DNA from 2 places in the Arsenicicoccus sp. UBA7492 genome. Region 2 is predicted to be linked to the other one. Evidence: riboswitches for the same ligand, from Rfam matches in the RefSeq annotation. Region 2 holds a riboswitch; the other holds the start of a gene.
What was found. Region 2 has a riboswitch for S-adenosylmethionine ahead of B4E97_RS08950 (bifunctional o-acetylhomoserine/o-acetylserine sulfhydrylase). Riboswitches for the same ligand answer to the same signal wherever they lie in the genome.

Region 1 (4,407 bases), on a different contig from region 2:
CACCAACGGGGCCACACGGGTGATCGCTGGCATTCGACACGCACGAGCGTCGCCGAGCCCCGTCACCGGGATCAGGGGGTCGGCATCGCCTGCATCTCGGCGATCTCCTTGCGCTGGCCCGTGATGATGGCCTGCGCGAGCTTCTTGACCGCGGGGTCCTGCGTGGTCGAGAGGACGTCCTCGGCCATGATCACCGCGCCCTCGTGGTGGCCGATCATGGCCTTGACCCAGGCTGCGTCGAAGGCCGGGCCCTGCATCCCCGACAGCGCCTTGAGGTCGCCCTCGCTGACCATGCCCTCCATGGGCATCGCGTGGTCGCCCGCCGAGACCGGGGCTCCCCAGCCCTTGAGCATGGCTGTCATCTGGTCGATCTCGGGCTGCTGGGCCGCCTGGATCCGTCGGGCGAGGTCCTGCACCGTGGCCGACGCACCGTGACCGGCGAGAGCCATCTCCGACAGGTCGAGCGCCTGGGCGTGGTGCGGGATCATCATCTGCGCAAACATCACGTCGCCCGCCCGGCCCTGCATCGGCGTCGCCCCGGAGGTGGCGCCCGTCGATGCGGGGGCGCTCGAGCTGCCCGAGGCCGACGAGCTTGAGCCGTGACCGGCGTGGGCGTCGCCGGCTGCCGTGCTGGTGGTGGCGGTCGTGCTCGTCGCGCCGCCCTCGCTCGACCCGCAGGCGGCGAGCAGGCAGCCGAGGGCAGCGACGACGGCGACGGATGCGGTGGGGCGACGCATGGGGGCTCCTGACGTTCAAGGTGCTGGGGCAGATCTGCTTGTCTCCCAGCCTAGGTCGTCGGTCCCCGCCTGTGCCGGGCGCCCTGGCCGCATGTCGCCCGCCCGCTCGCACGCCGCGCCGGCGCACGGCGCGGCCCGGCGACCACGCGGGTCGCCGGGCCACGGCATACGGGCTCCGTCAGGCGCTGATGGACTCGCTCAGGCCGCCGGACCAACCCAGGCGGATATGCCTACCTCAGGTAGGTCCATCAGCCTGGCGAACGAAGGCCGGTCGATGCCTCTACCGGCGGCCGAGTCATCAGCCTGGCGAACGAAGGCCGGTCGATGCCTCTACCGGCGGTAGGTCAGGAGGTGGCGAGGGCGCGGTCCAGGCCGGCGCGCACGTCCGCCACCAGGTCCTCGGTCGCCTCGATGCCGATCGACAGGCGCAGCAGCTGGTCGCCGATGCCGGCCACCTCGCGCGCCTCCGGCGTCATCGACGCGTGCGTCATCGTCGAGGGGTGCACGACCAGCGACTCGACGCCGCCGAGCGACTCGGCCAGCGAGAAGCACTGCAGCCCGTCGAGGAAGGCCCGCACCTGCGCCTCTCCGCCGGCGAGCTCCAGCGACACGATCGCGCCATACCCGTCCTGCTGCGAGGTCGCGAGCTCGTGGCCGGGGTGCGACGCCAGGCCGGGATAGAGCGCGCGCGACACGGCGGGGTGCTCGGCGATCAGCTCGGCGACGGCGCGGGCGTTCTCCTCGTGGGCCTTCATGCGGGTGTGCAGCGTGCGCAGGCCGCGCAGGGTCAGATAGCTGTCGAAGGGGCTGCCGGTCAGGCCGAGGACGTTGGCCCACCAGGCCAGCTGCTCGTGCAGCTCCTCGGTCGCCCCGACGACGGCGCCGCCGACGACGTCGGAGTGGCCGTTGACGTACTTGGTGGTGGAGTGCAGCACGACGTCGCAGCCCAGCTCGATCGGGCGGCACAGCAGCGGGGACAGGAAGGTGTTGTCCGCGACCACCGTCGCGCCGACCTCGTGCGCGGCCGACGCCACGGCGCGGACGTCGGTGATGCGCAGCAGCGGGTTGGACGGGGTCTCGATCCACACGACCGTCGGGGCCTTGTCGGCGCGCAGAGCCGCCTCGACCTGCGCCGGGTCGGTGTAGTCCACGGTCACGACCTCGAACGCACCCTTGCGCGACAGCGAGTCGAACAGCCGCCAGGTCCCGCCGTAGCAGTCGTGCGGGATGACGACGGTCTGGCCGGGCGACAGCAGCGCGGACACGACGACGGTGATCGCGCCCATGCCGGTGGTGGTGACGACGCCCCCGGCACCGCCCTCGAGCGTGGCGAGCGCGTCGCCGAGCAGGTCACGCGTGGGGTTGCCGCTGCGCGTGTAGTCGTAGCGGCGAGGGGTCCCGAGCTCCTCGAACGTGTAGTTGCTCGAGAGGTAGATCGGGGGGACGACCGCGCCGTGGGCCGGGTCGGTCTCGAGTCCGGTGCGGATCGCGCGGGTGAGGCGGGAGAGCTCGGTCATGGTGTCGCCTTTCGCAGTCTGAGCGGGCCCAGTCCTGCGGTCGACCATGAGGGAGCGGTATGCCGGACGCGCCGGCGTATCGACCCATCTGCCGGTGGGCCGCGAGGCCCCCGCAGGACTTGGCACCTGACCCTCGGGGTGTCCCCCTCGGGCGGTTGCCCCGGCGTCGTCGGGCCTGTCCCTCAGCCGGTCGTGATGGATGTGCCTGCACCCTAGACCGCCCGCCACGAGGTGGACAGGCGGTGTCCAGCACTCGGGCGTTCGCCGACCGGCGGCCTGCTACGGCTGGGGGTGCTTGTTGGCGACGTACTGCACGCGCTGCCCCTGCACGACCTCCTCGGCCAGCGTGGCCAGCTTGATGTTGAGGTCCTGGCTGGTCTTGCGCAGCAGCTCGAAGGCCTCGTCGTCGTCGACCTTGTGGGCGGCCATGAGCAGACCGACCGCCTTGCCGATCTCGCGCGAGGTGCCGAGGGCCCGCTCGAGGTTGGCGCTGTCGTTCTGCGCCCGCACCGTCATGACGGCGACGGAGGCGAACGACGCCAGGACGGCCGCCTGGTCCACCGAGGTCGTCGTGAACGCGTCGGCGGTGTCGGAGAACAGGTTGAGCGCCCCGACCTTCTCACCGTCGAGCAGGATGCGATAGCCGATGAGGCCGCGCACGGTGGTCTCGGCGACCACGCGGCGGGCCAGCTCGGGCCACTGCGAGCCGTCCACGAGGTTGGGGTCGTGCTGGAAGGACTCCTCCACGATCGCGTCGACGCACGGCCCGTCGTCGACGGCCAGCTCCAGGTCGTCCACGGCGAGGGCGACGTCGTCGGTCGCGGCGGCGCTGTAGAACCGCCCGGCCCGGTCGACCAGCATCATCGAGGCGTGGTCGCAGCCGTCGACGAGCTCGACGGCCGCGGCGACGACGGTCTGGTAGACGGCCTGCGCCTCGGGGCGGCCGTGGATCAGGGTGTTGAGCCGGGCGAAGACCTCGGTGGGCTCCACGCTGCTGCCGGGCATGGAGCCTCCAAGCGGTGATGACGCGACGTTGACCAGGAGTCTAACGACGCGTCACCGGCTGTCATGACGCGAGGGTCTCGATCGCCGTCCCCAGCCGCGGCAGCGCCTCGACGACGTGCTGCTTGGCCTTGGGGCGGACGCCGTTGTAGATCGTGGCGATCGCGGCGTGCCGCGGGTTGGCGGCGCGGGTGTCGCTGACCGACAGCAGGGCGTCGGCGGCCTGGTCCCCGTGGGAGGTCAGGTAGGCGCCGAAGGTCTGGTCGCCGCGGGCGTCCCACAGCGGCTGCAGCGACGCGGCGGCGTCCGGCAGCATGCCGTTGACCGCACGCCGGACGACGCCGTCGTTGACCTTCTTGACCGCGCCGTAGGCCGTCTTGATGATCGCGCCGCCGACGCCGCGCTTGCCCGCCACCTCGGCGTCGATGACGCCCACGAGGGTGTCGACGACGGTGTCACGACGGGAGGGTGCGAGCAGGGTCTCGGTCAGGGAGGTGGGCATCGTGGAGCCTTCCGGTCGGGAGGGTGGGCGACGGCGGGAGAGGCCGTATGCCGGGGGCCGCCCGCACGACAGGTCGCCGCGAGCGCCCGGCCGACGCCCACCCTAGGTCGGGGCGACGGTCGGCGCGACCCGCACGGCCCACCGCAGCAGCGGGCCGCAGTCGGGCCAGGACGACAGGGGCCCGGACGGCACCACCCGGCCGTCGAGCACCCGCCCGTCGGTGGGGTCGAGGCGCGCGTGCAGGTGGGCGATGGGGCGCAGGGCCAGCGGCTCGCTGAGCTCCATCATCATGGTGCGGTCGGTCCGGCCGCTCAGGTGGACGAACCGGTCCAGGTCGGTGAGCCAGCCCGGCACCGGGTCCTCGCGCAGCCGCAGCTCTCGTCGCACCCGCGCCTGCAGGATCTCGTCGCCGAGCAGGCGGGCCAGGATCGCGAGCGCGGTGGTGGTGACGACGTTCTCGTGCTCGACCAGGGCGGACACCAGCCAGCGCGAGTCGAGCTCGGGTCCGTCGCGCTCGACCTCGTCGAGCAGCGCGGAGACCTCGAGCAGCACGTCCAGGTGGGTGCCGGCGCGGACGACCTCGCCCAGGCGAGCCACGACCGGGGGCACCGCGGCGCCGGGCAGCTCGCGACCCACCGGGTGCCCGCGC
Region 2 (4,407 bases):
CATCCGCACCGGCTCGTTCAGCATCGACGGCGGCCAGTTCTACGGCGCCGACTCCCCCTACGGCGGCTACAAGCACAGTGGCCTCGGCCGGCAGGGCGGCCTCGAGGGCTTCGAGACCTATCTCGAGACAAAAGCCGTCGCCTCCTCGATCCCGCTCCCCCTCGCCTGACACCGCACCCTCCCCCACCCCCAGCACAAGAGAAGGAGAAGCCCTCATGAAGGACTACCTGAACTACACGGGCAAGGTCTGCGTCGTCACTGGCGCAGCGTCCGGGATGGGCAAGGCCACCGCCGAGATCCTCGTCGACCTCGGCGCGGAGGTGCACGGCCTCGACCATGTCGTCGTCGACCTCCCCGGCATGACCACGTCGCTGCAGGTCAACCTCGGCAACAAGGACGAGATCGACACCGTCATGGCCCAGCTGCCTGACACCTTCGACGCCTTCTTCGGCATCGCGGGGGTCTCCGGCGACCGGCATGACTTCAACGAGACGATGGCCGTCAACTTCACGGCGAACAAGTACATCACGGAGGCCTACCTCACGGACCGGATGCGCGAAGGGGGAGCCATCGCCTTCGTCACCTCGATGGGCGGCATCAACTGGGAGAAGCACCGCGACGAGATCGCCGGGCTCACCAGGGCGAAGGGGTGGGACGCCACCACCGCCGCCGTCCACGCCCTGGGTCTGGACGAGGCGCCGGGTCAGCTCGCCTACCCGATCTCCAAGCGCGCCACCAACCTGTACGTCGCTCAGGTCGCCGGGGAGTTCGCCGCAAAGCATGTCCGCGTCAACGCGATCATGCCGGCCAGCACCAGCACCGGACTCACCGACGACTTCGCCAGGAGTGTCGGAGGGATGGACAACCTCATCGGCCACGCCGGCTTCGCGGGCCGGCTCGCGGAGTCCCGCGAGATGGCGGAGCCACTGATCTTCGTCAATTCCCCGATGGCGTCCTTCATCTCCGGTGTGGTCCTGCCCATCGACTACGGCGGCCGCACCAGGGAGCTGACTGGCATGAACGAGGACCCGCTGGACGTCGACCTCGTGCCGACGACTGCTTCCGCCGGCGACTGACCACCCCACCGGCCTGTGGTGGTCAGCGTCTTGGGTCTTGGCGCTGACCACCACGCCCACCCGCACCCTCACCTGGATTCCTCGAGCACCAGGACCACTCCGACCAGGTCGACGTCTGCGAGGAGGACGTCAGCGCACCCACTGCGGGAACACGTGCTGCAGCCCGGCGACCACCATCCCCATCAGGCGCGTCATGATCACGCGCAGCGTCTACGACATGTGGTGCCCGATGGCGGGGGCGAACCACAGGACCAGCAGCAGCGCCAGCACGACGACCACGACGGCGGCGGCGACAGCGACATACCCTCTCGCTCCGTCCGCGGATCGGGTCAGCACGATCAGCGTCGTGATGGTGCCCGGGCCGACCATCGTCGGGAAGGCCCTGGGAGAGGACGACACGTCGGACGTGGACGCGTGCTCCGACTGGTGCTGCTGCTCGCTCGGTGTCCCGGAGTGCGCGATGCTCCCCGGCCCGCCGAGCATGCCCAGCGCGATCGTCAGCAGGACGATGCCCCCGGCGATCCGGAAGTCGTCCACCTCGACGCCGAAGAACCCCAGGATCGCCTTGCCCGCCACCATGACGACCAGCGACATCACCAGGCTGTACGCCGCCACGCGGATCGCCGTCCTGCGTTGCCGCGCAGCGTCCTACCCGGCGGTGAACCAGGCCAGATGATCTCAGAAGAGCGTGGCGGGGACCCTCAGCACCGACTCGAAGATCCCGTCGTGAGCGGGGCGCCCACCGAGGCGGCGGGAGATGCCGGCGGCGGCCGGGCCGAGCTCGGTGAGGTCGCCGCGCAGGTGCGTCAGCCCCTCGGCCGAGGACCACGCGAACACCTCGCGGGCCAGCTGACCGCCGATCCCGCACCGGCGGAAGGTCGGCGTGACGAACATCGTGTGCACCTGGCCCCACCGCGAGCGCCGCGGCCCGCCGAGGACGGGGAGCTGCTCGACGAGGGTGACGCCAGCGATGCCGAGGGGACGCTTCTCGATCTCGGCGAGCCAGTAGGCGTGGGAACCGCTGCTGCGCAGCCAGGCGTCGGCGAACCGGTCGATGAACTCGGGGTCGGGCGAGGCGCCGCGCTCCCTGCCCAGCTGCAGCATCATCGCGGCGACGGCGAACGCGTCGTGCGGGCGGGCACGGCGGATGTGGGCGGGGGCGCTCATGGCCACAGTGAACCACCGGTCGAGGGTCTCGGCACCTCCTCGTGACCAAACCGTCACTCCCGGAGACGACGGTCCGTATGCCGGGACGCCACTTCCTCGCCCCACGAGACCACTCCTAGAGTCGCCGCAGGTCATGAGCGTCAGCAGCACGGCCCCGGCCAGCTGACCGGCAACCCTCCCACGCGGCGGGGTGCCCCGGGTGAGGACCTGGCCCCGGCGTCACCCGACACGGCGGCAAGCGCGAGCAAGGAGGGTACGACCCATGAGCGACTGGGCATTCGAGACCAAGCAGATCCACGCCGGGCAGAACCCGGACTCCGAGACGGGCGCGCGGGCGCTGCCGATCTACCAGACCACCTCGTTCGTCTTCGACGACGCGCAGGTCGCGGCAGACCGGTTCGCGCTGACGGACCTGGGCCCGATCTACACCCGCCTCGGCAATCCGACCAACAACGTCATCGAGGAGCGCATCGCGGCGCTCGAGGGCGGCGTCGGCGCGCTCCTGCTGGGGTCGGGCATGGCCGCGACGACCTTCGCGATCCTCAACGTCGCGCAGGCGGGCGACCACGTGGTGGCCTCCCCCGCGCTGTATGGCGGCACCTACAACCTGCTGCGCTACACGCTGCCGAGGCTGGGCATCACGACGACCTTCGTCAGCGACCAGGCCGACCTGGACGAGTGGCGCGCCGCGGTCCGCCCGGAGACCAAGCTCTTCTTCGGCGAGACGATCTCCAACCCCGACCAGAAGGTCCTCGACATCGCGGGGATCGCCGAGGTCGCCCACGACGCGGGCGTGCCGCTGTTCGTCGACAACACCGTCGCGACGCCATACCTCATCCGCCCGATCGAGCACGGCGCGGACGTGGTCATCCACTCGGCCACGAAGTTCCTCGGCGGTCACGGCACCTCGATCGTCGGGGCGCTCGTCGACGCCGGCACCTTCGACTACGCCCAGGACCCCGAGCGTTTCCCGCAGCTCAACACCCCGTCCGAGAGCTACCACGGGCTCGTCTTCGCCCGCGACCTCGGGGTGGGCTCGGCGCTCGGCGCCAACCTGGCGTTCATCCTCAAGGCCCGCGTCGAGCTGCTGCGCGACCTCGGCTCGGCGTGCTCGCCGTTCAACGCCTTCCTCGTGGGGCTCGGCATCGAGACGCTGTCGCTGCGCATCGAGCGGCACCTGGCCAACACCCGCCGCGTCGTCGAGCACCTGCAGGGCCACCCGCAGGTCGAGCGGGTCTACTACGCGTCGCTCGACGGCAGCCCGGAGAAGGAGCGCGCGGACCGCTACTGCCCCCTGGGGTCCGGTTCGGTGTTCTCGTTCGACATCGCCGGTGGGGTCGAGGCGGGGCGGGCGTTCGTGGACGCCCTCGAGCTGCACAGCCACGTCGCCAACATCGGTGACGTCCGCTCGCTCGTCATCCACCCGGCCTCGACGACGCACTCGCAGGGGTCGGACGAGGACCGCCTCGGCGCCGGCGTCACGCCCGGCCTGGTGCGCCTGTCGGTGGGCCTGGAGCACATCGACGACATCCTGGCGGACCTCGACCGGGGCCTCGAGGCAGCAGCTGCGGCCGGCGCGCAGGCCTGAGCACGCGCGAGGCGCCCACCCCACATCGGGGTGGGCGCCTCGTCATACCTGGCGCGGCTCGCGAGACAGGGCCGTCAGGCGCGGGTGGCCCCGACCGACTCGCGGTCGCCGACGGGACGACGACCGTCACGAGAGCCCCGGCCGCGACCGAGCAGCCCGTCGAGGCTGATCCGGCCGGCCCCGGCACCGATCAGCGCGAGCGACGCGGCCGCGATCACGGCGACCAGCTCCCAGCCACCGTCGGTGACGAAGACGCCGCCGTCACGGTGCGCGAACCAGAAGGCGCCCGCCATGTTGAGGACGACGAGCAGGGCGACCAGCGGGGTGGCCAGCCCGACGAGGATGAGGGCGCCACCGACGAGCTCGACCAGCGCGGCGAACCACGCGGCCAGCTCGGAGGCGGGGATGCCCATCTTGCCGAAACCGGCAGCGACGCCGTCGATCCCGTTCGTGCCGAGCTTCTGCCAGCCGTGGGCCATCAGGACCACGCCGAGCACGACGCGGGTCAGCAGCAGCGCGAGGTCGCGCAGCGCGGCGGGCGGGTGCAGGAGGGAGCGCATGAGAGTCCTTCGATCG

Region 1: another riboswitch for S-adenosylmethionine. It lies ahead of metB (cystathionine gamma-synthase); the one in region 2 lies ahead of B4E97_RS08950 (bifunctional o-acetylhomoserine/o-acetylserine sulfhydrylase).

What each region holds. Positions count from the first base shown of each region.
Region 1 covers NZ_DLOE01000036.1:129,264-133,670, reverse strand. The annotation lists gene B4E97_RS10510 (DUF305 domain-containing protein) at 72-737, opposite strand; gene metB (cystathionine gamma-synthase) at 1,082-2,254, opposite strand; SAM riboswitch class I at 2,336-2,456, opposite strand; gene B4E97_RS10500 (GAF and ANTAR domain-containing protein) at 2,534-3,259, opposite strand; gene B4E97_RS10495 (DUF6918 family protein) at 3,321-3,758, opposite strand; gene B4E97_RS10490 (hypothetical protein) at 3,861-4,407, opposite strand, start outside.
Region 2 covers NZ_DLOE01000029.1:39,269-43,675, forward strand. The annotation lists gene B4E97_RS08930 (aldehyde dehydrogenase family protein) at 1-169, shown strand, start outside; gene B4E97_RS08935 (SDR family oxidoreductase) at 216-1,076, shown strand; partial or broken gene B4E97_RS08940 (MarC family protein) at 1,287-1,709, opposite strand; gene B4E97_RS08945 (GNAT family N-acetyltransferase) at 1,755-2,243, opposite strand; SAM riboswitch class IV at 2,373-2,490, shown strand; gene B4E97_RS08950 (bifunctional o-acetylhomoserine/o-acetylserine sulfhydrylase) at 2,506-3,831, shown strand; gene B4E97_RS08955 (DoxX family protein) at 3,906-4,391, opposite strand.